DNA from 3 places in the Ralstonia flatus genome. Region 1 is predicted to be linked to each of the others. Evidence: predicted binding sites of a transcription regulator. Region 1 holds the regulator's gene; each other region holds the start of a gene.
The links. The regulator FliA, encoded in region 1, starts transcription of late flagellar genes. The targets are predictions, from matches to a motif close to CTAAAGTTTNNNNNNNNNNNGCCGNTA.
Positions count from the first base shown of each region.

Region 2: a site for FliA is predicted at 2,353-2,379, ahead of fliD (flagellar filament capping protein FliD). Genes of this name have one in related genera too.
Region 3: a site for FliA is predicted at 7,668-7,694, ahead of flgM (flagellar biosynthesis anti-sigma factor FlgM). Genes of this name have one in related genera too.

Region 1 is NZ_CAUDLI010000002.1:492,266-501,900, forward strand. It holds gene flhB (flagellar biosynthesis protein FlhB) at 1-296, shown strand, start outside; gene R2676_RS05925 (YitT family protein) at 355-1,008, opposite strand; gene flhA (flagellar biosynthesis protein FlhA) at 1,508-3,634, shown strand; gene flhF (flagellar biosynthesis protein FlhF) at 3,631-5,538, shown strand; gene R2676_RS05940 (MinD/ParA family ATP-binding protein) at 5,552-6,334, shown strand; gene R2676_RS05945 (RNA polymerase sigma factor FliA) at 6,343-7,104, shown strand; gene R2676_RS05950 (MBL fold metallo-hydrolase) at 7,173-8,264, opposite strand; gene R2676_RS05955 (nucleobase:cation symporter-2 family protein) at 8,570-9,635, shown strand, end outside.
Region 2 is NZ_CAUDLI010000013.1:119,724-129,358, forward strand. It holds gene R2676_RS24035 (hypothetical protein) at 1-233, shown strand, start outside; gene fliD (flagellar filament capping protein FliD) at 274-2,310, opposite strand; gene uvrA (excinuclease ABC subunit UvrA) at 2,505-8,354, opposite strand; gene R2676_RS24050 (class II glutamine amidotransferase) at 8,599-9,492, opposite strand; gene R2676_RS24055 (mechanosensitive ion channel family protein) at 9,570-9,635, opposite strand, start outside.
Region 3 is NZ_CAUDLI010000004.1:233,780-243,414, forward strand. It holds gene R2676_RS11230 (putative bifunctional diguanylate cyclase/phosphodiesterase) at 1-2,014, opposite strand, end outside; gene R2676_RS11235 (hypothetical protein) at 2,152-2,511, opposite strand; gene R2676_RS11240 (H-NS histone family protein) at 2,971-3,261, shown strand; gene R2676_RS11245 (GntR family transcriptional regulator) at 3,368-4,096, shown strand; gene R2676_RS11250 (porin) at 4,357-5,418, shown strand; gene R2676_RS11255 (response regulator transcription factor) at 5,542-6,264, opposite strand; gene R2676_RS11260 (flagella synthesis protein FlgN) at 6,722-7,183, opposite strand; gene flgM (flagellar biosynthesis anti-sigma factor FlgM) at 7,311-7,631, opposite strand; gene flgA (flagellar basal body P-ring formation chaperone FlgA) at 7,753-8,631, opposite strand; gene flgB (flagellar basal body rod protein FlgB) at 9,061-9,516, shown strand.

The sequences.
Region 1 (9,635 bases):
ACATGGTCGCAGCCAAGATTCGGGAGCTGGGGACGGAGCACAAGATCCCCATTCTGGAAGCGCCCCCGCTGGCTCGCGCGCTGTACCGCCATACCGAGATCGGCCACCAGATTCCCGAAGCGCTGTACGCCGCCGTGGCCGAAGTGCTCGCCTATGTCTATCAGCTGCGCCGCCTGCACCAGGTGGGCGGCCGTGTGCCGGTGCGCCCGACCGACCTGCCGGTGCCCGCCGATATGGACCCGGGGCCGCAGCCCGGCCCGGACGACGCCGATGACGACGTCACCGGCAACGCCTGACGGATCGGCAATCCCAACGTTGATGCTGACGCTTTCGCCGGTGAGGCCCCGACTGCCGCTACCGCACCACGACGTTATATCGGCCCGGGCGGTGCCATGCGATCACCATCGCGCTCATGGCAACTGCACTCAGTGCCGACCAGCCCACACGGCCGGTCGGAATCACCAAAAGCGATGTCAGCAGAATCATCGAATCGATGGCCACTTGCACGATGCCGGCATTGATGCCCCGCGTGCGCTGCAGCCAGAGCGTCAGAGCGCCCGTGCCGCCCACGCCGGAGCCATGCCGCGCGAGCGCCAACACCCCCATGCCGTTGAGCGTTCCGCCCACCACCGCCGCAAACAGTGGACTCTCAAAATCGATGTGTAAGGCCTGCCGCGTCACCGCCAGCAGGAGGGTGATCCCACAACTGGCCAGCGTCGACTTGATGGCAAAACGCGGGCCCATGACGAAATAGGCGAACACGAAAAACGGCACGTTGACCAACGTGAAAATGGTGCCGACCGACAGCGGCGCCACGTACGACACGAGCAACGCGATCCCTGCAATGCCACCGGTCACGAGTCCGGCTGCGCTGAGCAGCACCACCCCCGTCACGATGAACATCATGCCGACGGCCATGCCGTAGACGTCTTCGAGCATCGTGTGCCGGGCGGCATGGGGAGGGCTTGCCGCAACGGCGCTGCTTGCGTGGTGAAGCTGATGGTCCATGGCGCCGCTCATCGGATGAACGGCCAGTCCGGCAAACAATCGTGGATGTCCGGTAATCCAGAGGTGGGGTGCTTCATTGAACGTTGCCTATGATCGGGTTGGTGCATCCACGCACCGGACACTGCACCACCTTCGTGCGGTGGTGCCTGGATCCGGGTCTTGTGGGCGGCGTTTCAGGATGATTTGCAAGTCCCATACCCAGCGCCCTGGGCTGCATGGCGCATACGACCATGCCGCTGCTGCAGCGCGAGGGTATCGAAAGGGGTGCGGTTGAGGGACGGGATTGGTACAGCCCAGTTGAGTACGCGATTCTGTATGAAAGTCTGGTACGACGCACCCCCGGGCCCCGCTGGCGGCGTGAAGGGGTAGAAGCGCACCCCCCGGTGGGAGGGTATTTCAGAGAAAAGCCGCCTTTTGGGCGGCTTTCTCACGTCTTCGATTTGGCGGCGCCCCCGGCAAGATGGCATCCATCGAAAAGCCCCCCGCTGCACGCCCTCCAATGAACGCCGCACTGCTCCGAGTCACCGACATCCTGCGCAAGGGCGACTACCGCTCCGCCGCGGGCCCGGTGCTCATCATCCTGATCCTGGCGATGATGGTGCTGCCATTGCCGCCGTTCATCCTGGATCTGCTGTTCACGTTCAACATCGCGCTGTCGATCATCGTGCTGCTGATCAGCATGCACACGCTCAAGCCGCTGGATTTCTCGTCGTTCCCGAGCATCCTGCTGATCACCACGCTGATGCGGCTGTCGCTGAACGTGGCTTCCACCCGCGTGGTGCTGATGGAGGGCCACACCGGCCCCGACGCCGCCGGCAAGGTGATCGAGGCCTTCGGCCACTTTCTGGTGGGCGGCAACTACACCGTCGGCATCGTGCTGTTCGTCATCCTGGTCATCATCAACTTCATGGTGATCAGCAAGGGCGCAGGCCGCATCGCCGAGGTCAGCGCGCGCTTCACGCTCGATGCGATGCCCGGCAAGCAGATGGCGATTGACGCCGACCTGAACGCCGGCCTCATCCGTGAAGACGAAGCCCGCAAGCGCCGCACGGCCATCGCGCAGGAAGCCGAATTCTTCGGCTCCATGGACGGTGCCAGCAAGTTCGTGCGCGGTGATTCGGTGGCGGGTATCGCCATCCTGCTGATCAACATCGTCGGCGGCCTGGCCGTGGGCGTGCTCCAGCACGGCATGGACGTGGGCCACGCCGCCACCAACTACACGCTGCTGACCATCGGCGACGGCCTCGTCGCGCAGATTCCCGCGCTGGTGATCTCCACCGCGGCGGGCATCATGGTCAGCCGCGTCTCCACCGACAAGGACGTCGGTCAGCAACTGTCGAGCGAGCTGTTTGCCATGCCGATGGTGCTGATGACCACCGCCGGCGTGCTGGGCCTGCTGGGCCTGGTGCCGGGCATGCCGCACATCCCGTTCGTGCTGTTTGGCGGCGGTCTGGGTTATCTGGGCTGGTACCTCAAGAAGAAGCGCGAAGTGCCCGAGGTCGAGCCCGTGCTGCAGGCGATTGCCCCGGTGGATACGCCCGAGGCGAGCTGGGACGACGTCTCGTGGGTCGACGTGCTGGGCCTGGAAATCGGCTACCGCCTGATCCCGCTGGTCGACAAGAGCCAGGACGGCGAGCTGCTGCGCCGGATCAAGGGCATCCGCAAGAAATTCACGCAGGACATGGGCTTCCTGGCGCCGGTCGTGCATATCCGCGACAACCTGGAGCTGGGCCCGTCGTCTTACCGCATCACGCTCAAGGGCGTGGAAATCGGCCACGGCGAAGTCCAGCAGGGCAAGTTCCTCGCCATCAATCCGGGTGGTCAGGACGGCCCGGCTAGTCATGGCGGTCTGGGTGGCATGGGTGGTCGGCTGGGCACGCAACTGCCCGGCACTGCGACGGTGGACCCGACCTTTGGCCTGCCGGCCATGTGGATCACCGCCGATGTGCGCGATCGCGCGCAGGCCGAGGGCTACACCGTGGTCGATTGCAGCACGGTCATCGCCACGCACGTCAATCAGTTGATTTACACCCATAGCACCGAGCTTCTCGGCCGTTTGGAAGTCCAGCAATTGCTCGATCATTTGGGCAAGGAAGCACCGAAGCTGGTCGAAGACGTTGTGCCGAAGCTGTTGCCCGTCGCGACCGTGCAGAAGGTGCTGCAGAACCTGCTGGACGAAGGCCTGCATATCCGCGACATCCGCACCATCGTCGAGACGCTGGCGGAACACGGAGGCAGGACGCAAGACCCCGCCGAACTCACCGCCGCCGTGCGTGTGGCGCTGGGCCGGGCGATTGCCCAGCAGCTCTTCCCGAACAAGACCGAAATGCAGGTCGTCACGCTTGACCCGAATCTGGAGAACATCTTGCTGCAAAGCGTCGTTGGCTCTAACGCCGGCCCGATCGAACCGCAACTGGCTGACTCGCTCATGCAAGCAGCAGCGGACTCGTCGCGGCAGCACGAACAGATGGGTCAGACGGGCGTCCTGCTCGTACCGCCCGCACTGCGCCCGATGCTCGCCCGCCTGTTCAAGCGTGCCGCACCGAGCCTGCGCGTGCTGTCGCACGCAGAAATTCCAGATCACCGAACGATTAAGGTTGTCGCCATGCTTGGAGGCCGCGCATGAAAATGCATCGATTTACCGGACTGACGTCGCGTGACGTCCTGCGCAAGGTCCGCGACCAACTGGGCGATGGCGCTCTGATCCTGTCGAACCGCGCCATTCCGGGCGGCATCGAGATCATCGCGGCATCCGACTCGCACGTGGATGCGCTGGTCGACACGCAGTCGTCGGCGCCCAAGACCGCACAGCGCCGTCCGATGGCACCGGCGCCGATTCCCGAGCCCGCACCGATTGCCGCTGCAACCGCAGCCGTGGCGGCCGCTCAGGCACCTGCTGAGGAAGCCCCGCAAGCCGAGACCCCGGCACCCAACGCGCTGGCCCGTCTGCGCAACCGCTTCATCGCTTCGCGCCGCACGCCTGCGCAGGAAGACGCACCGGCAGCGCCGGTTGCCCCGGTTACTCAGGCAGCCAAGCCGGCAGGCCGCACGCTGCAAACGCGCGTGGACGACGACGTGGCGTTTGGCGAAGAAGACGCACTGGCCGCGTCCACCCGCATGCTGGCGGGTCTGTCGCTGGACCGCGCCAACGCAGAGGTTGCCCAATCCGCAGAGCGGGCCATGGCCAGCACCGCCCAATTCATCGCGCGCCGTACCACGGTGGAAGACGACGAGCCGGAGATGGAATCGACGGCCCGCTTTGCCGCACGCCGCGAGCAGGCACGCGAACAGGACGACCGTCCGGTCACGCTGCGCAGCTTTGCCGAGCGCGTGGAAGCGCAGGCACGCACGATCCGTGCAGAACAGCAGAAGGCCGAAGCGCCTGTGAAGGCGCGCATCGAAGCGCAAGCCGACGCAGGCAAGACGTCCGACATTTTCGTCCGCGTGGAGGACACGATGGCCAAGCCCGAAGCCCCGCGTGATGACGTGAGCCTGCAGCGTTCGGCCATCCAGGCCGACGTGAAGGAAAGCATCCGTGCCGAGACCGACGTGATGACCCGCCGCATGGTCGGTGAGATCGAAACGCTCAAGAGCACGCTGAACGACGCCATGTCGAGCCTCGCCTCGCTGGGCGTGAAGCTGGGCGATCCGGTGCGTACGCGCCTGTTCCAGACCATGCTCAACGCAGGGTTCTCGGCACAGCTCACGCGCTACGTGCTGGAAAACATGCCGCAGCACGACACGTATGAAGGTGCGCTGGACTTCGTACAGCGCGCCATCGAAAAGAACCTGAGCACCGTGTCGGATGAAAACAGCCTGCTCGACCAGGGCGGCGTGTTTGCCCTGATGGGCCCGACCGGCGTGGGCAAGACCACCACGACCGCCAAGCTGGCCGCGCGCTTCGTGCTGCGCCATGGCGCATCGCGCGTGGCGCTGCTCTCGACCGACAGCTACCGGATCGGCGGCCATGAACAACTGCGCATCTACGGCAAGATCCTGGGCGTCTCGGTGCATGCCGTGAAAGACGCGCAGGACCTGAGCCTGGCGCTGAACGACCTGCGCGAGAAGCACGTCGTGCTGATCGACACCATCGGCATGAGCCAGCGCGACCGCGCCGTGTCCGAACAGATGGCGATGCTGCATGCCGTCGGCCCGTCGATCAAGCGCCTGCTACTGCTCAACGCGGCCAGCAACGGCAAGACGCTCGATGAAGTCGTGGGCGCCTACCGCGACGCCAACCTGGCCGGCTGCATCCTGACCAAGATCGACGAGGCCGCTTCCGTAGGCCACGCGATGGACGTGATGATCCGCCGCCGCCTGCCGCTGCACTACGTGTCGTACGGCCAGCGTGTGCCGGAAGACATTGCGGTGCCGAACAAGAAGCTGCTGATCCACCGCTCGTTCCGGGCCGGTGCGGAGCAGTCGTCGTTCACGCTCGATTCGGACGAATCGTTGCTCGTGGCGCAAGGTGGGGTGTTACGCAACGCAGGCAACCGCGAACCCGGCCTGGCCGCTTTCGATTTCGCCTGACAAGGGGGCGACCATGACGACGCCATTCGCCAAGGATCAAGCCGCAGGGCTGCGGCGCATGCTCGGTCATGCCGCTGCCCGCCGCGTGCTCGTGGTCGGCGCGGAAGAGCAGGTCGATGATTTTGTCGACAACCTGCGCATTGCGCTGTCCGGCATGGGCCGCGATACCGCCGTGGTGAGCGCGCAGACCGTGCTGGCCATGGCCGGCGTGCTCGAACAGCACGACGAGACGGCGGATGTGACGCTCGTGGCCGCGCATTTCGGCACCCGGGCGCTGGGCACCGTGGCAGAAGCGTGCGACGACGTGCTGCTGACCTTCGCGGATGGCCCGGAAGGCATCAAGAGCGCGTACACGCTGCTCAAGAAAACCGCCGTGCTGCAAGGCGGCGCCGGCATCCGCACCGTGGTGTGCGGCGCGCATTCGGTGGATTCCGCCGTGCGCGTGTTCGGCAACCTGGCCAACACCGTGGGCCAGTACCTGAACACCCGGATCGATTTCGCCGGCTACCTCCCCGAGGACCGGCACGTAGAACTCGCGCTCTCGCTCGGCAAGCCCGTGGCGAGTGCGTTTCCCGCATCGCCTTCGGCCATGGCCTTCCGCCAGCTTGCCGAAGAAATGTTGAGCTGGGCCAGCGCCGAGGCCCAAGCCGGTGATGGCAGTGCGCCGTCACGGGTGGTCATGTCGGCGCGGGCACCGGCTGAGGCGCCGGCAGATGAATCGGCGCACGCAAGGTCAATGTCGGTATCGACAGCGACACCCGGCGCCACCGCACGCGCGGCCGAATTGGTTTATTGAGGCGCAGCATGAACGAAGCGTCAAAGGCAGGCATGGATATGTACACCGCAACCGGTCGCAAGACCAAGTCCGACGAGATGGCCACGTACGCACCCCTGGTGCGTCGCATTGCCAACCAGATGATGGTCAAGCTGCCGGCCAGCGTTGAGCTGGACGACCTGATCCAGGCCGGCATGATGGGCTTGCTCGATGCGCTGTCGCGCTACGAGGAAACGCAGGGCGTGCAGTTCGAGTTCTACGCGGCCCAGCGGATCCGCGGCGCGATCCTGGACGAATTGCGCGGCTCGGACTGGCTGCCGCGTGGCCTGCGCCGCAATGCACGCACGATCGAGCAGGCGATCCAGAAGCTCCAGCAGCAAAAGGGCCGTGCCCCCACGGAAACCGAGATTGCCGCAGCGCTGGGCATGTCGCTGGCCGAATACCAGAAGCAACTGGTCGACCTGCAAGGCAGCCAGCTGCTGTATTACGAAGATTTCGACCGCGAAGACGCCGACGCCTTCATCGAGAACCGCGCGCCCGAGAACGACGCCACGCCGCTGGACCAGCTGCTGGACCACGACCTGCGCGAATCCGTTGTGGCTGCCATCGAGGCACTGCCCGAGCGCGAAAAGCTGATGATGAGCCTCTACTACGAGCAGGATCTGAACCTGCGTGAAATCGGCGCCGTGATGGGCGTGTCGGAATCGCGCGTGTGCCAGATCCACAGCCAGGCGATTGCCCGCATCCGCTCGCGCCTGCGCGATCGCGCATGGCTGCCGACGCCGACCTGATCCGATATCAACCGGGCGCCGCTGCCAATGGCGAGCGACGCCGGGTCTGTGCCTGACCTGCCAGTTTCTTACTGCGCGGCCAGCGAGTCATCTCGCGGCCGCGCTTTTTCTTTGGGCACGTCGGTCACATCGGTCACGAGCCGCGAGGCGGCGGCATCCCACACGCGGGTCTCGCCGTGCTTGAACAGAAGGAAGCGCTCGGCGGGCACGTTGGCGGCCTTCAGCGCGTGGGCTAGGTCGGTGATGGGCTGGTCCAGCGCTTCGTCCGTCAGCTCGAACGTGCCCCAGTGAATGCCCACGGCCTGCCGGGCACCGATGTCTTGCATGACCTGCACGGCTTCGGCGGGGTCGATGTGCTGCGCCTTCATGAACCAGCGCGGCTCGTAGGCGCCCACGGCAATGGCCGCCACATCGAAGTGGCCGAAGCGCGCCCCGATGTCGCGCGTGTCTTGCGAATAGCCCAGATCGCCCGAGAACCAGAAGCGCAGGTGCGGATGCAGCAGCGCCCAACTGCCCCACAGCGTCCGGTTGCGGTCGTACAGGCCGCGTGCGGACCAGTGCTGCACGGCGCAGAAGTGCGCGGTGAAGGGGCCGAATCGTGCCTCGTCGTCCCAGTCGAATGCGCGCACGTTGGAGTTGTCACCGGCAAGGCGTGTGCCGCGCACGTTGCGCGCAAACCAGCGGTCGATGCCCAGCGGCACGAAAAACATCGGCGCGCCGCCGGGCTGGCGCATCAGCGCACGCACGCTGGCGCGGTCGAGGTGGTCGTAATGGTTGTGCGAGATCAGCACCAGGTCGATATGCGGTAACTGCTTGAGCGACAGCCCTGGCGGTTGATGGCGGCGCGGCCCCGCAAACGGCAGCGGCGAGGCGCGCTTGGAGAACACGGGGTCGGTCAGCACATTCAGCCCATCGATCTGCAGCAGCAGCGTTTCGTGGCCGATCCAGGTCAGTTGCGGCAGCGCGGGCGGCTGATGGATGGCGCCGAGGTTGGGCGCGATGCAGGAGAGGTCTTGCGTGGGCGGCTTGGGCAGCTTCAGGCGGCGACGCTCCCGTTGCCATTGCCAGAAATCGGCGTCGGGGCGCGGGTGCGGATAGCGGTTGCGGAATCCGTCCGGCGTGTGGTGCGGTTTGGCGGGGTTGTAGTCGGGATTCTTCATGGCATCGGAGCGGGTCAGCGAAGCACGGAGATGAGAAGGACCACGTCAGTATCAAGGAATCTCTGATTTCCGGTGCCGGGGCAGGTGGACGCGACCCGGGAAGTCACCCATCGCGCACCTGCATTTCAGAACGCAAAATATGTACACAAAAAACGTATGGAATTGTTGACAGAAAAATGGCGCCCCTCCAAGATTCCGGCAAATACGCGGCATCACGCCGCATGAATGCTGGCGAATGGAACCCGCCCCATCCGTCTAAAGCACGCTCCCGGCATTGACACGGGGGCGGCCCCAGGAGACAGACAATGCGCCAATCCCCCGGCCAACCCTCGCCCTCTTCGTCGACAATCACCGGCGCCGTTGCCGATCCCGTCAACGAGTTTCTGCCATTGCCGCGCCTGTTTGCGCTTGGCCTGCAGCACCTGCTGGTGATGTACGCCGGGGCGATTGCCGTGCCGCTGATTGTCGGCAATGCGCTCGGCCTGTCGAAGAGCGATCTCTCGTATCTCGTTAATTGCGACCTGTTTGCGGCTGGGATCGGCACGTTGATCCAATCGCTCGGTTTCCTGATTTTCGGGATCCGCCTGCCGGTCATGATGGGAGTCACGTTTGCGGCAGTTGCGCCCATGATCGCCATCGGTGTGGAGCCCGGCATGGGGCTGCCCGGCATCTTCGGGGCGTCGATCGTTTCCGGCGTGTTCGGCATTGCCGTTGCGCCGCTGATGGGGCGGCTGCTGGGCCTCTTCCCGCGCGTGGTGACGGGCACGGTCATCATGCTGATCGGTTTTTCGCTGCTGAGCGTCGGGATCAACTGGGCCGCGGGCGGCCAGCAGATGATTCCGCAGGTGGTGGACGGCGTGAAACACATGGTGCCGAACCCCGCGTTTGGCGATCCGTTCGGCCTGGCCATTGCCGCGCTTGTGCTGGTGACGATCCTGCTGCTGACCAAGTTCGGCAACGCATTGCTGTGCAACATCGCCGTGCTGCTGGGCATCGTGACGGGCACGCTGGTGGCGGCGGCGTTCGGCAAGGTGTCGCTGGCCGACGCGAGCGCCGCTCCGCTGATGACGCTGGTGACGCCGTTCTACTTCGGCATGCCGAAGTTCGAACTGTCGGCCATCATCTCGATGTGCATCGTGATCGTGATCACGCTGGTGGAGTCGACCGGCATGTTCCTCGCGCTGGCGCACGTGGTCGGCAAGCCCATCTCGCGCAATGAACTGACCAACGGCCTGCGTGCCGATGGTCTGGCGACGGTGGTGGCGGGGGTGTTCAACACGTTCCCGCATACGTCGTTCTCGCAGAACATCGGGCTGGTGTCGATCACGGGCGTGCGCTCGCGCTATGTGGCGGCGGCCGGCGGGGTGCTGC
Region 2 (9,635 bases), on a different contig from region 1:
CCTGGATGACCGCAGGCATCTGCGCCCAGCACACCTTCACCGTCCCGGCATCAGGCAATGCCCCGCAAAGCGGGATCAAGAAGGCCGTGCACGCAAAGAAGCAGGGCAAGCGTGCCAAGGTCGCCCGAGCACGCAAGAACACCGCAGTCGCGCGTGATGGCGATGCAGAAGTGCTCGCTCAAGTGCTGGGATCGGATAGCAAGAATCCGTTGTGGGGAAAGCCGCAGCAGTAACCAAGCGGATGGCCGCGGCGGACGCGCACTCAGGGCGCCTTTAGCCCCCCGTCCGCTGCTTCTGCAATATCGCCAACTGCGTCGTCAGGTAATTGCTCGTATTCGTCATACTCGCCACCACCTTCGACAGTGCATTGAACTGCGCGTAATACAGCGCCTGCTTGGCGTCGAGCTGCTTCTGCATCAGATCGATCTGCTTGCCGAGCGAGGTGATGGAGCTGTTGAGTGCGTCGCTGGCGTTCTGCACCATGCCGTTGTTCGACAGCAAGTTGCCCGACACGGTGTGCAGTTGGGCCGCGTAGCCGCGCTGCACGGTGACGGTGCCGCGGTCCCCCAATGCACCGCCCGTCACTTGCACCCTCAGGCCATCCACGGCCGTACCGCTGGCGCCGTACAGGTTCTGGCCCGAACCCGTGGCGGCGGCGCCGTTGATGGTGCCTTGTACATCGCGTCCGGCCGTGGCCGTTGGGCTGCCGCCCAGCAGCGACGCGGCGCCGTTCCCTGACACCGACACCGTCGATACCGAGCCGTATTGCTTGTCGGTCAGCGTCAGCACGCCGTTGGCATCGGTGCCGATGGCGACTTCCACCTTGGCTCTCTGCAGGTCGGGCGAGGCGTTGATCTGGCTCTGGATCTGGGCAGCCAGGCTCGACGCGGTGTAGCTGCCGGCCGGCACCTGGATGTTGGTCGTGATGCCGCTGAGCGTGATCGACAGGCTGTCGTTCACGCCGCTCTGGATGGTCGTATTGGCGGCCGCCGAGCCCTTGAGCGAACCCTGCGTCGCCAGCTGGGTCACGTTGATGGCATAGCTGCCAGCCTGCGTGGTCGTCGAGAACGCAGAAACCTTCAGCAAGGAATCCGTCGCCATGCCGGTGCCGGCAAACACGGCCGCTACCTGGCTGGGCGATTTCTTCAGGGCCGCGGTCAGTTTGGGATCGTCAATCGACAGCGTGCCTTCCTTGTCCATCGTGACGCCAATGCTGCCCAGCGACTGGAACGTGCCGTTGCCGATGCCCTGGCCCAGCACGTCGGTCAGCTGGTTGATCATCGCCTTGGTGCTGACGTCGCCGGCCAGTGCGCCGTTGTTGGCCGGGTTGGCGGTGTCGAACTTGGTCAGCGCGTTCAGCTGGATGCGCAGCGCGTTGTACGCCTTGACGAAGTTGAGGACCGACTGGCTGGCCTGGCCGGCGTCGCTGCCGACCGTGACGGTTGTGCTGCCCGTCTTGGCCAGCGTGAACGAGGTGCCGTCCACCACGTCCGTCAGCGTGTTGGTGGCGCTTTGCACGTTGATGCCGTTGACGGTGGCCATGGCGTTGCGGCCCGTCGCGACCTCCGTCATGTTCTGCGTGCCGGCCGGATCGTGGCTCAGCAAGGATTGCAGTGTCGAGTCGCCCGAGACGGCAATCTTCATTTCCGAATTGGCGCCGCCCGCGGTGGACGTCAGCACCAGCCGGTAGGGCGAATCGCTGCCGTCGTTGACGATGCTGGCCGAGACACCCACGTTGGCGTTGTTGATCGCATCGCGGATGCCGGCGAGCGTGTTGTTCGACGGGTCGATGGTGATCGAGCCGCCGGCCTGGTTGCCGTTCTGCGTGAAGGTGGCGCCGGTGTACTTGCCGTTGGCAAAGCTGCCGCCCGAGACGCTGCCGAATGAAAACGTGAGCGTGGTGGGCGTGCCGCCGCCGATGGGCGTCTTGCTCGACGTCTGCCCGGCGGCAGACAGTACCTGCGCCTGCGCAAGCTGCGTCACGTTGACTTGATACGTGCCGGCCGGCGCCGTGTTGGACAGCGAGGCCGTGAGGATCGAGGTGTCGTGTCCGCTGGCCTTGTTGCCGGTAAACGTGTCCGGGTTGTTCAGGGCCGCCATCGCCGTCTGGAAGGTCGACAGCGCGCTTTTGAGCGAGCCGACCGCCGACAACTGCGTCTGAAACGCCTTCTGCTGCGTCTGCCGCAGCGTCATGCCCTTGCTCTCCGCCTGCATCAGCTTCGTAACAAGGTTGTTGACGTCGATGTTCGTCCCGATGCCCGGAATGGAAATCGGCGGAACGTAGTTGTTGCTCGTGGAGGAGGTGGCCATGGTCGGACGCGCGCAAACGCTTTCTTCACAATCTCCACAATGTGACGGCAGCGCAGCCCGGTTCTTTAGGGCAAACCCTGCTTGGGCAGGCTTTTTGTCCGGGCTTGCTCAGGAAAGCGAAAGAATTGCCGACGCCACACGACGCGGCGGGCAGCGCCGGCGGTCTCCACCACGGTGAAGACCGCCGCGCCACGTCAGACCGTCGCGCCTTCCTTGCTCGGATCGACCTGCTTGCCGCGCGCCAGCACCGGCACCAATGCTGCGCCGGTATGGCTGGCGGCCACCCGCGTCAACGCCTCCGGCCCGCAAGCCGCGACGATCGTGCCGCCTTCGTCGCCGCCTTCGGGGCCGAGATCGAGAATCCAGTCCGCCTCGGCAATCACGTCTAGGTCGTGCTCGATCACGATCACGCTGTGGCCGCCGTCTGCCAGGCGATGCAGCACGCGGATCAGCTTGGCCACGTCGGCCATGTGCAGGCCCACGGTCGGCTCGTCCAAGACGTACAGCGTGTGGGGCGCCTTTTGGCCGCGGCGCGTCACGTCGTCGCGAACCTTGGACAACTCGGTGACAAGCTTGATGCGCTGCGCCTCGCCGCCGGACAGCGTGGGCGAGGGCTGGCCCAGCGTCAGGTAGCCGAGGCCGACGTCCTTCATCAACTGCAGCGGGTGGGCGATGCTGTTCATCGCACCGAAAAATTCGACCGCTTCGTCGATCTCCATGGTCAGCACATCGCCGATGTTCTTGCCGCGCCAGGTGACGGCCAGCGTTTCTGCATTGAAGCGCTGGCCGTGGCAGACGTCGCAGCCGACCTTCACGTCGGGCAGGAAGCTCATGGCGATGGTGCGCACGCCCTGGCCTTCACAGGCAGGGCAGCGGCCGTCGCCGGTGTTGAACGAGAAGCGCGACGCGGTGTAGCCGCGTGCGCGCGCCTCGAGCGTGTCGGCAAAGAGCTTGCGGATGGTGTCCCACACGCCGATGTACGTGGCGGGGCAGGAGCGCGGCGTCTTGCCGATCGGCGTCTGATCGACTTCCAGCACGCGGTCGATGGTTTCCCAGCCGGTGACGCTGTCGCAGCCGTGCCAGTCGTGTTTGACGTCGAGCTTGCGCGGCATCTTCGCCTCAGGCGTCTCAGCCTGCGCGGCCTTGCGTGCGCGGCGGGTGGCCGGCGAAGACAGCACCGAACGGCCGACCGCATCGAGCAGGTTTGTCATCAGCACATCGCGCGCCAGCGTCGATTTGCCCGAGCCTGACACCCCCGTAATCGCCACCAGACGCGACAGCGGCATCGTCGCGGTCACGTTGCGCAGGTTGTGCAGCTTGGCACCGTGCACCGTCAGCCATTGTTCCGGCACGGCTTGATTGCCGGCACGCGGCGCAATCACCTGGCGGCGCGGCTGCAGCGGGTGCTCGATCGGCTGCGACAGGAATCGGCCAGTCAGCGAATCCGGCTGCGCTGCCAGGTCTGCCACGCCGCCTTGCGCGACAAGCGTGCCGCCGCGCTTGCCGGCGCCCGGGCCGATATCGATGATGTGGTCGGCGCGGCGGATGGTGTCTTCATCGTGCTCGACCACCACCAGCGTGTTGCCCTTGTCGCCCAGCTTGCGCAATGCGTCCAGCAGGATCTGGTTGTCGCGTGGATGCAGGCCGATGGTCGGCTCGTCCAGCACGTAGCACACGCCTTGCAGGTTGCTGCCGAGCTGCGCGGCCAGGCGGATGCGCTGTGCCTCGCCGCCGGACAGGCTGGGCGCGGCGCGATCCAGGCTCAGGTAGCCCAGGCCGACTTCCTCCAGAAACGACAGGCGGCTGTGAATCTCGGCCACCACGTCGCGGGCGATGTCGGCGTCGCGCCCGGTCAGGTCCAGGCCCTCGACCCAGCGGCGGGTCTGGCTGACCGTCCACTGCGCAATGTCGACGATGGGCTTGTCGGCAAAGGTCACCGCGCGCGCCGTCGGGTTCAGGCGCGTGCCGTGGCAGTCCGGGCAGGGCAGGTCGGTCATGCCTTCCGGATCGACTTCCTCCGACGGCAGCGTCTGCTCGCGGCCGCGATCGTCACCGCCCAGGACGGTGTCGTCAAACGCGGCACGCTGCTCGCGCGTGAGCGCCAACCCGGTGCCGACGCAGCTCGGACACCAGCCGTGCTTGCTGTTGTACGAGAACATGCGCGGATCCAGCTCCGGGTAGCTGGTGCCGCAGGTCGAGCACGCCCGCTTGGTCGAAAACACCTTCACATTGCCGACATGCGCCGTACCGCCGTTGTGCATCGCGTGTTGCAGGCCATCGAGGGGCGCGAGCACGTGCATGATGCCCTTGCCGTATTCCAGCGCCTGCTCCAGCAGCGTACGCAGCGCGGCTTCGTTTTCCGGCGAGACAACGATGTCCCCCACCGGCAGTTCCAGCGTGTGCTCGCGGAAGCGGTCGAGGCGTGGCCACGGGTCGACGCTCAGAAATTCGCCATCGACGCGCAGATGCGTATAGCCGCGCGCCTTGGCCCATTTGGCCAAGTCGGTGTAGACGCCCTTGCGGTTCACGACCAGCGGCGCGAGCAGGCCGATGTGCTGGCCGCGATGGTCGCGCATGAGCTGTGCAAAGATCGCCTCCGGGCTTTGCGCCGACACGGGAGTGCCGTCGTGGATGCAGTGCTGCACGCCCAGCTTCACATACAGCAGGCGCAGGAAGTGCCACACCTCGGACGTCGTCGCCACCGTGCTCTTGCGGCCGCCGCGCGACAGGCGCTGCTCGATGGCCACGGTGGGCGGAATGCCGTACACGGCATCGACTTCCGGCCGCCCCGCGGGCTGCACGATGGAACGTGCATACGCATTGAGCGATTCAAGATAGCGACGCTGCCCTTCGTGGAAGAGGATGTCGAACGCCAGCGTCGACTTGCCCGAACCCGACACGCCCGTCACCACGTTGAACTTGCCGTGCGGAATATCGACGTTCAGGCCCTTGAGGTTGTGCTCGTGTGCGTGGACGATGCGCACGACGTTTTCGCCCTGGACTTCCGCCAGCGCAGCACGCTTGGCGCGACGGTCGGCCAGTGCTGTCTGCAGCGGCACGCCTTCGATGGCTTCCGGCTGGCCGACGCTGGCTTCGTATTGCTTGAGCGCGGCGCCGGTGTGCGATGCAGCGCAGTCTTTGACCTGCGCGGGCGTGCCGGCGCAGACCAGCAGGCCGCCGGCGTCGCCGCCTTCAGGGCCGAGGTCGATGATCCAATCTGCCGCACGCACCACGTCGAGGTTGTGTTCGATCACGATCAGCGAATGCCCGGCGTCGAGCAGTTTGCCGAACGCGCGCATCAGCTTGGCGATGTCGTCAAAGTGGAGGCCGGTGGTCGGCTCGTCGAACATGAACAGGCGGCCCGCATTGGCCGGCACGTCCTGCTTCACGCGCTTGCGGGCCGCCGCCTGGGCGGCCTGTGCGGCTTCGGCCAGGAAGCCTGCCAGCTTCAAGCGTTGCGCCTCGCCGCCGGAGAGCGTCGGCACGGGCTGGCCGAGCTTTACGTACTCCAGGCCAACGTCGACGATCGGTTGCAGCACGCGCAGCACGTCGGCGTCATCGGCGAACACGCTGGCGGCTTCGCTCACCGTCAGTTCCAGCACATCGGCCACCGACAATGCGCGGCCGCCACGCGGCAGCTTCACCTCCAGGATTTCGGCGCGATAGCGCGTGCCGTCGCAATCCGGGCAGCGCAGGTAGATGTCGGACAGGAACTGCATCTCGACGTGCTCGAAGCCCGAGCCGCCGCAGGTCGGGCAACGGCCGTCGCCCGAGTTGAAGCTGAACGTGCCGGCCGTGTAGCCGCGCTGCAGCGCCATGGGCGCCTTGGCGAACAGCTTGCGGATTTCATCGAACGCGCCAACGTAGCTGGCCGGGTTCGAACGCGCGGTCTTGCCGATCGGGGACTGGTCCACAAACACCACGTCGCTGATCTGATCGGCGCCGCGCAACGCGCGGAATGCGCCGGGCGATTCGGTTGCCTTGCCAAAGTGCCGCGCCAGCGCGGGGTGCAGCACGTCCTGGATCAACGTCGATTTGCCCGAGCCAGACACGCCGGTCACGCACACCAGGCGCTGCAGCGGAATCTCGACCGTGACATCGCGCAGGTTGTGTTCCGACGCGCCTTCCAGCACCAGGCGCGGCGTGGCGTCATTGACGGGCCGTGCTTGCCAGTCCGTCGCATCGGCCACGCGGCGCTGGCCCGACAGATACGCGCCCGTGAGTGTGTCCGCCTGGCGGATCGACGCCGGTGTGCCGTCGAAGACGATGTTGCCGCCGCGCTCTCCGGGGCCGGGGCCCATGTCGATCAGGCGGTCGGCTGCCAGCATCACCGAAGGGTCGTGCTCGACCACCACCAGCGTGTTGCCGGCGTCGCGCAGGCGCTGCATGGCTTGGACAATCCGATCCAGGTCGCGCGGGTGCAGGCCGATGCTGGGTTCGTCCAGCACGAACAGCGTGTTGACGAGCGATGTGCCCAGCGCCGTCGTCAGGTTGATCCGCTGCACTTCGCCGCCCGACAGCGTGCGGCTCTGGCGGTCGAGCGTGAGATAGCCGATGCCGACGTCGCACAGATAGGCCAGGCGCGTGCGCACCTCGTCCAGCAGCAGCTTGAGCGCATCGTCGAGCAGCGTGGACGGCAGCGTCAGTTCATCGAAGAAGCGGCGGATGCGCTCGATCGGCAGCAGCATCAGGTCGTGCACGGTCAGCCCGGGCAAGGCTTCGAGCTGGGCGCGGCTCCAGGCGACGCCGCGCGGCATGAAGCGGTGTTCGGGCGCGAGCACGGCGTCGGCGTTTTCCTTGGTGCCGAGGCGCCATTGCATCGATTCGGTTTTCAGTCGTGCACCGCCGCAGGTTTCGCAGGTCGTGTAGCTGCGGTACTTGGAGAGCAGCACGCGGATGTGCATCTTGTACGCCTTCGACTCCAGGTAGTCGAAGAAGCGGCGCACGCCGTACCACTGCTTGTTCCAGCCGCCGCGTTTGAAAGCCGGGTCGCCATTGATGACCCAGTTGCGCTGGGCTTCGGTCATCTCCGCCCACGGCGTGCCGCGCGGGATGTCGGCTGCGGCGGCGTAGCGCATCAGGTCGTCCTGGCATTCCTTCCAGGCCGGCGTCTGCATCGGCTTGATGGCGCCGTCGCGCAGGGTCTTGCGCTCGTCCGGAATCACCAGCCCCAGATCGACGCCGATCACGCGGCCGAAACCGCGGCAGGCATCGCACGCGCCGTAGGCGGAATTGAACGAGAAGAGCGCCGGCTGCGGGTCTGCGTAGCGCAGGTCGCTTTCGGGGCAGTGCAGGCCGGTGGAAAAGCGCCAGATCGTGGGCTCCGCGCCCTCATCGGCCGGCAAGACGTACACGCTGACGCGTCCGCCGCCGCGCTTGAGCGATGACTCGATGGCCTCCAGCGCGCGGGCACGCTCTGTGCCCTGCAGGCGGAAGCGGTCCGCAACCACGTCCAGCAGCTTGCGCTTGCCCGTGGACGATTCGACCACGCGTTCGGCCTGCACGCGCGTATAGCCGCTGACCGACAGCCACTGCGTGACTTCTTCGGGGCTCGTATTGGCGGGCAGCTCCACGGGAAACGTCACCACCAGGCGCGGATCGCCCTCGCGCGTGCGCGAAAGCAGCTCGTCGTAGATGGTTTCCGGCGTGTCGTGGCGCACCGGAAGCGCGGTTTCGCGGTCGAACAGCTGCGCGGCGCGCGCAAACAGCAGCTTCAGGTGATCGTTCAGTTCCGTCATCGTGCCGACCGTCGAGCGCGAACTGCGCACGGGGTTGGTCTGGTCGATGGCGATGGCGGGCGGCACGCCTTCGACGTGCTCGACCTGTGGCCGGTCCATGCGGTCGAGGAACTGGCGCGCGTAGGCGCTGAAAGTCTCGACGTAGCGGCGCTGGCCTTCGGCGTAGAGCGTGTCGAAAACGAGGCTGGACTTGCCGGACCCCGACGGGCCGGTCACGACGGTCATTTCGCCCGTGCGCAGGTCCAGATCGAGGTTTTTGAGATTGTGCTGACGGGCTCCGCGCAGGCGAATGACACCGGAGGACATGGAGGGCGTTCCTTGGAGCTTGGAGGTAAGGGGGAATGCCGGCGCGGGTGAACCTATGGCAGCTGCGTCGGCAATCAGAATTCGAGCCGTAAACTGTAGCGGATTATGAAGATCCGGTTCGTCTACGAAACGGGTCGCGGGCGGGAGCGTAACGCAGGGCTCCTGACAGCGTTTTGTCAGGAGGTTTCAGCGGAGCAGGAAAAAAGAGTGGGGTGACGTTTGTATCACCCCTGCGGCTGGGTGGTCAGCCGACCTCGCGCCCGTAGGAAGCCTGGTTGGCTGGCAGGTCGAAGCCCGTGGGGCCGGGCTTGCGCGGCACAAAACGGTGGTGCTCGACCACGCCGCCCTTGACGATGACGACGGTCTCTTCGGGGATCTCGGCCCAAGCGCCGGGCAGGTCGACAAGCGGTTCGGACAGCACAAGGAAGGCGTCGTCGCCCGCGTCTTCAATCGCGGCACTGTCAGGATAGAGCTGGTGCAGGTGCTTGAAAGACGTGCTGTGGAAAAGCGAGCGCGATTCCCCCTCGCTGGAATAGCGCGCTGCCACGATCTGGACGCCGTCCGTTGCGCAGACCGTCATGTTCAGTGGGTATTCGACGCCATGGCGGCGGCCGATGTCTTCGATCAGCCCGACCATCTGTTCCAGGGCGCCGCGCGGGTCGCGGTCGAGCCCGAACGACAGCGCCAGGAAAAACATGATCTCGGAGTCGGTCGAGCCCTCGATCCAGCGGAACAGCTCCGGCGCCACTTCCATCATCAGCGCGCGGCGCAGCATCGGGTATTCGCGGATGAGCCCGTTGTGCGCAAAAAGCCACCGGCCGTAGCGGAACGGATGGCAGTTGGTCTCCTGCGCCGGGGTGTCGGTGGCCGCACGCACGTGGGCGATGAACATCGACGAGCGGATGGCGCGAGCGGCTTCACGCAGGTTGGTGTCGTTCCACGCGGGATGCAGGCAGCGGTAGCGGAAGGGCACTTCAGAGTAGCGGCCGTACCAGCCGATACCGAAGCCGTCACCGTTGGTGGTCGTCTCGCCGCCAAGGCGGGAGCGCAGACTCTGGTCGATCAACGAGTGCCGCGGCCGGAACAGCACTGTCTCCATTTGAATGGGATTGCCTGAATACGCCAGCCAGCGACACATGATGCATTGCCTATAGAGATGCCTTGAAAGGTGAGTCTATGCAATGCGTTTGCGAATGCACAAGAAAATCCCAACCCTTATCGGGCGAGGGTCTCGACGGATTTGCGGCCTTGACGGTCCTGTCCGTCATCCATTTCCGGTGC
Region 3 (9,635 bases), on a different contig from region 1:
TCAGCGCTTCAACCGCCACAAGCTCGCCTGAATGCAGCGCGTACTTGGGCTGATACACGAGCCGCACCTGACCGCGCCCCAGCGCGCGCCGCATGCGCTCGTTGAGGGTGAAGCGGCGCAGCATCTGCGTTTCCAGCGCGCGCGAATAACGGGCGATGCGATTGCGGCCGCTTTCCTTGGCGCGGTACATGGCGGCTTCGGCATGGCTGACGAGCGTGGCCGCATCGTCGCCGTCTTCCGGGTAGGCCGCCACGCCGATGCTGGCCGACAGATGCACTTCGCGGTCGCCGCCGGTAAAGGGGCGGGCCAGCGCGTCGAGCACCTGTTGCGCGAGCGTGTCGGCGGCGTTCGGATCGTCGATGGCCACGCAGAACTGGTCGCCGCCCAGGCGGGCCAGCAACGCACGCTGGCCCGCCTGGGCACGGATGCGCTGCGCCGCGGTGTTCAGCACCTGGTTGCCCATGTGGTGGCCGATCGCTTCGTTCACGGTCTTGAAGTGGTCCAGCCCGATATACAGCAGCGCCGATTCCCCAGTGGAGGGCAGCGCCAGCCGCGCATCGAGCCGCTCGATGAACGCCGCGCGATTGGGCAGCCCCGTGAGCGAATCCTTGGTTTCCAGCAGGCGCAGTTGCTCGTAGGCGGAGCGCTCGGCCGTGATGTCGGTAAAGATGACCAGCACCGCGTGCGGAGATGCGCTGTCCGGCGAGAACATCGGCAGCACCGATTCGCGCAGCCACACGATCTGGCCATTGCCTGCCGGCACGCCCACCACGACGTTGCTGATGGCGCGCCCCGTGCGCGCAGCCAGCGTGGAAGGCCATGCGGCGCGCGGCAGGATCGCGCCGTCTTCGCCCAACATCATGTCGCTCAGCGCCGCGCGCGGTCGGCCTTTCCAGGAGGCCCCCGACATGCGAAGGATCTCGGCCGCACTCCGGTTGTACGACAGCACACGGCCATCGGTGGACAGCGTCAGCACGCCCTCGCTCAGATGGTTGACGACCAGCCGATACTGATCGCGCAACTCGCGGGTCTGGCGATATTCGTTTTCCAGGCGCAGCAGCTTGACCAGCGCGGCGATATAGCGGCCGCACTCTGCGCGCAACGCCGCGTCGTCGGGCGGGGTGGCAGCATCGGCGGTGGCGAAGAAGAGGCAGAGGAGGTCATCGGCGACCGCCATGCCGCCATGCTGGGCCGGGATGCGGCACAGCCATGCCGGCTGCGCGGTGTCCAACACGCGGGTCAGCGCGTCGCGCAACGCAGCGGGCGCATTGGCCTCGCGAACCAGTTCGATCGGCGCCAGCTCATTGAGCAACGGTGCGATGCGGGCGAGCCCGATATCGACTTCGCCCTGCGCCGCGGCCGACAAATGCGCGGCATGGTCGTCCTGCAGCGCCAACTGCGCGCGGGCACGCTGGGTGCCATAGAGCCGCGCCCGGCCGGAAACGACACGCACCACCACACACAACGCCGATGGCAAGGCGGCTTCGAGCGCGCGCAACGCAGCATGCAGCCGCTCGCCCAGCGTCGCGGCGGAAGGCAGCGTGGAAAGCAGATGATCGAGATGCTCGTGCGGCAACGCGGCACCGATGGCGTCGGCGCTCAGCATGCGCTCGCCGGCCTTGCCCGGCAGCTGCGCATCGAGCGGCAGCGGCAACCCGTGTACGACGACCTGCTGCGCGGGCAATCCGTCAAAGCGGGTCGGCGTGACTGTCAGGCGGACGCTGACAACCTCGTGGGGTTCGCCGGCGGAGATGGCTGCGACGAGCTGCGCCGCCGGGATGCCCCGCCCGTCTGACGGCATGGCGTCGGCGTCTTCTTCGGTAGGCCGCCCCAGCCACGCAGGCACATCCTGGAAGAAGCGCGAGAAGGGCTCGCCCAGCAGTTGATCGGCAGACAGCGCCCGCACCATGCAAACGCCTGCGGCATTGGCAAAGACGATGCGGCCTTCGAGCACCACATAGAGCGGAACCGGAAGGCTTTGTGCCGACAACGGGTAGGAAATTTCGTCTTGCATCCCGCGCTCCAACCTGAGGTATTCCCGGTCATCTCTTTAAGCAGGGACTTCGGGCGAGGGAAGCAAAAACGCGCCGGCTGCCGGAAGTCGGGGGCAATGCTCTTCATGATGCGCAAAAGTCGTGCGCGGCGCAAAGTCTAGTTTGTGGTCGATACAACACATTCTGATTTCGTTTTGTCAGCCGCGCCGTTGTCTGTTTGTAGCGCGGGTTTCAAAACGGGTGGCTCGGATGCCGAGGCCTGCGGCGGTGGAAATTCAGTACTGGCGCCATGTTGACTTTCCCGCGCGGCGAAATGCTGATCCATCCAGCGATGCGCCAGCGTCAGCCCGATTGCACACATCAAAACGCATGTTCCCATTGTCAGGATGAAATAGGCGCTGATCCGTTCGATCGAACGTTCCGGAAAGAAGAAAGTCGCGGCGGCAAACAGGGTGCCTGCCAGCAGGCCAAAGAGCAAAAGCAGATAGTAAAAACGACGCGGCAAGAGCGAATTCATTGTTGTCTCATCCAACTGCAACCAAGGGTGTGCTGTTTTGAATCGTTTTACCGTCGGGCCAAATGGACATGCCGCATCGCTGCAATCGCGGTGCGATGGCGTGCCGGCACGCGGCGCCGTGCGGATGAATCGGTATTGCGTTTGCTGGACTGCTGCAGACTGCCGCCCGGGGAAAAAACCAGAATTGCGGGACCCGGTAGCGCTTGCTATGGTGGTGGCACTGAAAAGCAATGCGATACGTGCTTGTAGCTTGAATGATCTCGTACGCTAATCCGAGGCGTCAATCTGACTTTCCGGTTGAAACTGAGCATCGGGCGTGCCACAAGTTGATTCTTGGCGGAGTGGTGTTCTTTGAAGGGCCTCGATCAAAAATATTGAAATTTGATTTCAGTTATGAATACAATTGATCTAATATCTGGTTCGCACCAGATTTCACACCAGACTTTATCGGGAGCCCCTATGGCGACATACAAGGAATTGATTGCACAAAAGGCCAAACTGGAAGAGCAGATCGAAACTGCGCGCGCCAAGGAGCTGGAAGCGGTGATCCAGCAAGTGCGCCAGACGGTTGCCGAATATGGCCTGACGGCTGAAGACCTGGGCCTGGCCCAGCGTCGTGGCCGTCGTGCCGGTGCCAAGGCTCCGGTGCCGGCCAAGTATCGCGACCCGAAGACGGGCGCGACGTGGTCCGGCCGCGGCCGTGCCCCGGCCTGGATTGGCAAGAACCGCGATAAATTCCTGATCGCCTGATCTGTCGGCCCTGCCTGACGCGCAAGTGCCGCAATGCAAATGGCCCACCTGCCCGGTGGGCCATTTGCATTGCGGCACGCGATGATCGTTCCTGTATAACGACGGCATGACGCCCCGCCTGCCCAAATACCTCGAACTGGCCGATCGCATTCGGCTCGACATCCTGCACGGAGCGCTGCCGGCCGGCAGCATCGCGCCCAGCGAGAACGAAGTCGCCCAACGCTACGGCGTATCCCGTTTGACGGCGCGCCGCACGCTGAACGAGCTGGCGGCGCGTGGTCTGCTCAAGCGCTCGCGGGGGCAGCGCAGCGTGGTGCTCGATCGCGTGGGGCCGCATCGGCCGGTGCTGTACGCGCCGGGCCAGTCCGATGCGGCGCTGGAATATGTGCCGGGCGCTGTCTATACGGTCAGTGCTTTTCGACTGGAAGCGGCGGACGCGACCGTGGCGGCCGCACTCGACCTGGCGGTAGGCGCGCAGGTGGCATTTGTGGAGCGCCGTGCCCAGGTCGAGGGGCAGCCCATCATGCTGCTGCGTACCTGGCTGACGTCGCGGCTGGCGGCGATGCTCGAGGCGCGCGACTTTGAGGATCGCCTGTTCGTGCAGGTCTTCCAGCGTGCCAACCTGACGATCGCCCGCTCGCGCGAGGCGCCCCTGGCGTGTGTGGCCGATGCCCACCAGGCCGCACAGCTGGGTGTGGATGCGGGCGTGCCGCTGGTGCGCGTGCGGCGCATCGGTTACAGCGTCGCGGACACGCCCATTTCCCTCACGTACTGCGATTTTTCGCCCGAGCGTTATACGCGCGAAGTCGATATCCGCGTGCTTCAAAACGACTGAAAGCGCACTGCGCCAGACCGGTGCAGAAACGGCGCCACACACCCTGCAATGGGGACTTGTCCGCCTGGGGTATTCAAGCTAGTCTGCGCCCCTTCCCGAGAAAACACATTCATTTGTGAAGCGACGCTTTGCCGACGGCGTATTGGCACGGCAGTTGCATTCACGGCGCCATCTCAGCGGCGGCGGGTTGAGCCACCTGCCGCCTCCACGCTGATTCAGTCGATTCAACACAACGGAACCACAAGAGGGAGAACTCAACAATGCAACTCAAGCGACGTTTTTCGCTGGCCGTGCTGGCTGCCGCCGCCGGTTTGACCGCAGGCGCAGCGCAGGCCCAATCGTCTGTGACGCTGTACGGCCAGGTGGACGCCTGGGCGGGCGCCACCAAGAACCTGGGCCAGGACCGCGCCTGGGGTGTCAATTCGGGCGGCATGTCGACGTCGTACTGGGGCCTCAAGGGCAGCGAGGATCTGGGCAACGGCCTGAAGGCGATCTTCACGCTCGAAGCGTTCTTCCGCCCCGATACGGGCAAGTCCGGCCGTTTTGACGGCGACCACTTCTTCGCACGTAATTCGTTTGTCGGCCTGCAGTCGAATAGCTGGGGCTCGATCAAGCTGGGCCGCAACACGCCGCCGTACTTCGTTTCGACGATCCTGTTTAACCCGTTCATCGATTCGTACACGTTCTCGCCGATGGTGTTCCACACCTACCTCGGCAACGGCCGTTCGGGCGCAGCAGGCATCTCGGGCCTGGTAGGCGATTCGGGCTGGGATAACTCGATCATGTATTCCACGCCGGACATGGGCGGCCTGACGGGCACCCTGATCTACGGCGCTGGCGAGCAAGCCGGCCACAACGGTCAGAACAAGTGGGGCGGCAGCCTGCTGTTCTTCCGCGGCAATTTTGCGGCCACGGCGGCGTTCCAGCAGGTGCGCTACGACGGCGCGCCGGGCGATCTGAACAGCCTGGTGGCGGGCTTTGCGCGCCAGACGGCGGGGCAGCTGGGTGCGACGTATGACTTTGGCGTGGTCAAGCTGTACGGCCAATACCAGTACATCAAGAACACGATCAGCACCGGCGACGCCAAGAGCAACGGCGGCCAGCTGGGCGTGTCGATTCCCGTGGGCCCGGGCAGCATCCTGGCGTCGTACGCGTACACGAAGACCTCGGGTGCGGCCGACGTGAAGCGCAACACCTGGGCGGTCGGTTACGACTATTCGCTGTCCAAGCGCACCGATGTGTATGCGGCGTATTTCCGCGACAAAGTGTCGGACCTGTCCACGGCCGACACCTTCGGCGTAGGCATCCGCGCAAAGTTCTAAGCCTTTCGCGTTCTGCTTTCCTTGTCACCGCCCGCGTTTCGACAGCGTGGGCGGCCATTTGCAACGGCGTCCGAATTTCGGGCGCCGTTTTTTGTTGTGCGGAAGACGGGTGAGGGCGGAGGGTCAGCCCGTGCGGGCCAGGCGCAGCGGCGGTGAGGGGGGCGAAGAGGACTCTGCCCCAATGTTCGGCTGATTCAGCAGCATGGCGCCGCGCTGCGTGGCCACGAAGACGGCCTCGGTGCGGCTGCGCACCTCCAATCGGCGATACAGCGCGTTGATATGCGCCTTCGTTGTCGCCTCGGAAATGCTCAGCATGCGGCTGATGGTTTTGACCGGATGCCCGCGTGACAGCAAGACGAGAATTTCATATTGACGCTGCGTCAGGCCGAGCAAGGCGCAATCGTCATTACCATTTGAGCCGGACGAACCTGCTGCAATGGCTTCGGGCCTTGTCAGCACAATCGACGCCGGCACATAACGGCCGCCGGCGAGCACCAATTCCAATGCCGCCGCAATCAATTTGCCGGAATAGCTCTTCAGCAGATAGGCCGAGACATTCAATTGCATCAGCGTGCGCACATGCGCGGCGGAATCGGTTTCACCGAGCACGGCAACATGTCGGGGATGTGGCTGTTGCAACAGCCGCGAGAGGGCGGGCAGATCGTCGATGCCCGGCAAGGGCAGGCCGATCAGGGCCAATTCGGCGTCCGCATGCGCCGCGAGATTCTCAAAGAGGGCTTCGTCCGGCTCCACGCTGACCACCTCGGTAATGGCCGGCAGAGATTGCAACACATGGGTTGCGCCGGCACGCACCAAAGGGTGTGCCTCCACTACGATTGATTTCACTGCGCCGCCTGTCTGGTTATGGTTTGTTTGTCCATTTCCGGAATCAGCCTGTTGCCGCGTCTATTTGAACTTGTGGTCCAAAATCAATGCAGCCGTGCCCTTGGAAATGCTTTTGGCGCGCGGTCTCGGTATATTTCCCCGTTCAACCGGCAGTCACCGCAGTACGGTGCCGCCGGGCCGAAACCTTGGCACGCCATTCAGGCGCAATTTCCTTCCGGTTTTTCTTGTTTATGTCGCCAGGCGCGGAGGATTAACTCCGCCAAAATCGCAGAATAAATCCCCAGCATGCTTGTTGCACCCATCAATGGGATGTAAACCTTTTTGTTTACCCCGATCGGTGGTGTGCTAGACCCCCCTATAGATAGCAGGATCAGACGGCAGCAGCTAGCCCCACTTCACGCCCATTGACGTGAGCGTAAAGCGCGGCTTTTGTACCCAAAAAGCGTGTTTTGGTGGCTTATTGCGCGACCACCGAGAAGCGCGGCATCGACAGCGGCTGTTTGCCGTCGCGGCCGTACGGTGTGCCGCCGCCGTTGTTGGCAGCATGCAGGACGGACAGCGCGTTCTGCGTGGCGCGCAGGCGCAGGTCGATCAGGGTGCCGTTGTCGATGTTGCGCTGGCGCAGCAGGCGGGCCAGCGCGAGGTTCTCGTCGAACAGGCGGCTGGCGGTTTCGTCGGTGCGCAGGTATTTGACCAGCCCGTACGGATCGGCACCGCCGTGCTGGGCCCACCACAGACGGCGATCACGGTCGGCTTCGCCCAGGGCGGCGAGCTGTTTTTGCTTGGTCTGGGTGACGCGCTCGAGTTCGGCCATGTCGCCATCGCGCAACGCCTGCGCTTCGGCATCCAGGGTGAGGGTGGCTGCGCGCAGCAGCTCCTGCTCGTCGGCAAGGGTGCGGATCAGCAGTGTGTTGTCCATGGTGACTACCTCAGGCTCAGTCTTGGAAGCTTGGGCAGCCGCCGGCTGGCACACCGCCCCGCCGCGATGAGTCCGAACAGACCGGCGGCGTCAGAAAATACAGGGGACGGACGACGGGAAACCCCCGTCAGACCTTCTTGGAGCGCGTGGAGAGCAGCGATTGCGCGTCGGAAAGCGCCGCATCGGCGATCTTGCCGGCGTCCATCTTCAGCGTGCCGTTCTGAATGGCACTGCGGATCTGCTCGACGCGTGCGGCGTCGAAGTCGCCGCTGCCCACTTGGCGCGAGACTTGTTGGACCGACAGCGACGGCGAATCGCTGGTGTGGCGCGTGGTGCCGGAAGCCGTCGTAGCGGCGGGGGTCGAGCCGGTCGCGCGCGTCGACCCGGACGCAGCGTCCTTGGTCGGCGCAACGGCCGGCGTGTTGTTCACGATATGGTTGATTTTCACGGGTGTCTCCGAAGAGCGCGTTCATCCTAACACCCATATCGGCCAACCCCGGCCCAAACTTTAGCGGCAGGTATCGATCACGCATCACAATAGAAAAGTGATCCGCCGTTATCAATCTGGTCTAAAACTGGATCGCCACGACGCCGGCGGACTGTGCAATGCCCGAGACGACATTGCCGTTGGCGGTGCGCACCTGCGCCACCTGGCCCACGGCGGCCTGGTTCAAGGCCCGGCCGTCGCTGCTGACCTGGAAGCCGCCGCCCTCGGCGACGATCTTGACGGTCTGGCCAGCCTGCACCGCAACGGGCAGGCGCAGGCTTTCGGCACGCAGCGGCTGGTTGGCGGCCACGCTCGTGAGCAGTACACGCCCCACTACATCGGCCGGCTGCTGCACGACCGACGCCGGCAGCGTGGAGAGATCGCCGGTACGGGCCTCCAGATCACCCATATCGAGCGTCTTGCCGGGCGGCAACGGGTGGGAAGCGACGTAGTACGTCCCCGTGATCTGGATCGTGGCCGGCACCCAGGCCGCCCAGGCATGCGGCGAGCGGCAGCGCACGCCCACTTGTATACGGCCGCGCAGGCGGTTGGCCGCCGGCAGCATCAGGTCGATCTGGTCGCAGGGCTGGTTGGCCACGCGCGGGTCAATAGGGCCGACTTCCACGGAGGCACGTGGCGCACCCGTCTCGTTCGTGCCGCCCAGGATGTCCAGTTGCGACTGCAGCTGTTGCTGAATCTGCATCTGGATGGCGTTCGGCCCCTGGATGGTCGTGGCTTGCGGCTGTTGCGCGGCTTGGGCAGGCATGGGCGCGTTGGCAGCGGCCGGCGGATAGCCGACGCGCATCATGCCCTGGGCGTGCGCCAGGATCGGGTGCACGAGGCTGGCCAGCAGGCCCAGCGCCAGGATCAGCAGCAGCTTGCGCTGACGCCCCGCCAGCGGCAGGGCCGCAGTGACAGGTCGGATCGGGTGGTGCGTGCTGCGTGCAAACCGCGTGGACATGGAAAGCCCCTTCATCAAAAGTCCGGTGAAGTGTAGCCACGCGTGCGCGAGGGCCAAATGCGGAAATGTCGGCCAATCCCCCCCTTATTCCAACGAATGGTCTTGCACACCGGCCCCTAGACTTTGCAACGTGGTGAAGTCCCTGGCGTTGCGCGGTTCCTGGCCGTGCAGCCTGCCCCGGTGGATCGGTTTCCCGGCCAGACACCGGATTCGCAGACAGGTCTTTTCCATTGAGGCTGCATGACGGCAACTCAGCAAGACAAGCGGTTCAGCGGTTTTGGAGACGGCATCGGCGGTTTTGAAGGGGCCGCTGATGCCGGGTTCTCCTGCCCAAGGGAACGCGCAATACGCAAACGCAAACGCAAGACAGAACGCAACCCCGGCGGGTGGCTGTAATCACCAGGACGCCACGCGCAAGGAATGACAGACATGGTCGACAAGCTGGATCAGTTGTTCGGTTTTCAGGAGCAGGCGCTGCACCTGCGCTCGCAGCGCCACCAGATTCTGGCCTCGAACATCGCCAACGCCGATACGCCCAACTACAAGGCGCGCGACTTCGATTTTCAGTCGGCGCTGCAGAAGGCGGTCGGCCAGCAAGGCGGTAACAGCCTGCCGATGACGGCAACGGCTGCGGGCCACCTGAGCGTGGATGGCGCGCCGGCCGGCGATGTGTCGCTGATGCAGGCGTCGCTGTCGCAGCAGACCAAGGCGCTGCAGGGCGAAGTGCAGTACCGCACGTCGCAGCAGCCGTCCATCGACGGCAACACGGTCGACATGGATGGTGAGCGCATGCGCTTTGCCGACAACACCGTGCGCTACGAGGCCGATCTGAGCATCGTGACGCAGAAGATCAAGTCGATGCTGGCGGCCATTCAGAACAGCTAGCGCGCGATGTAGCAACAGCAGCAAGAGCAGCAAGAGCAGCAGACAGGCATTAAGACGACCGCGCAGCGATCACGCGCGGCGAAAGAGGGGCGGGAACTGTGTGGCGCTCCGGGCCGGGA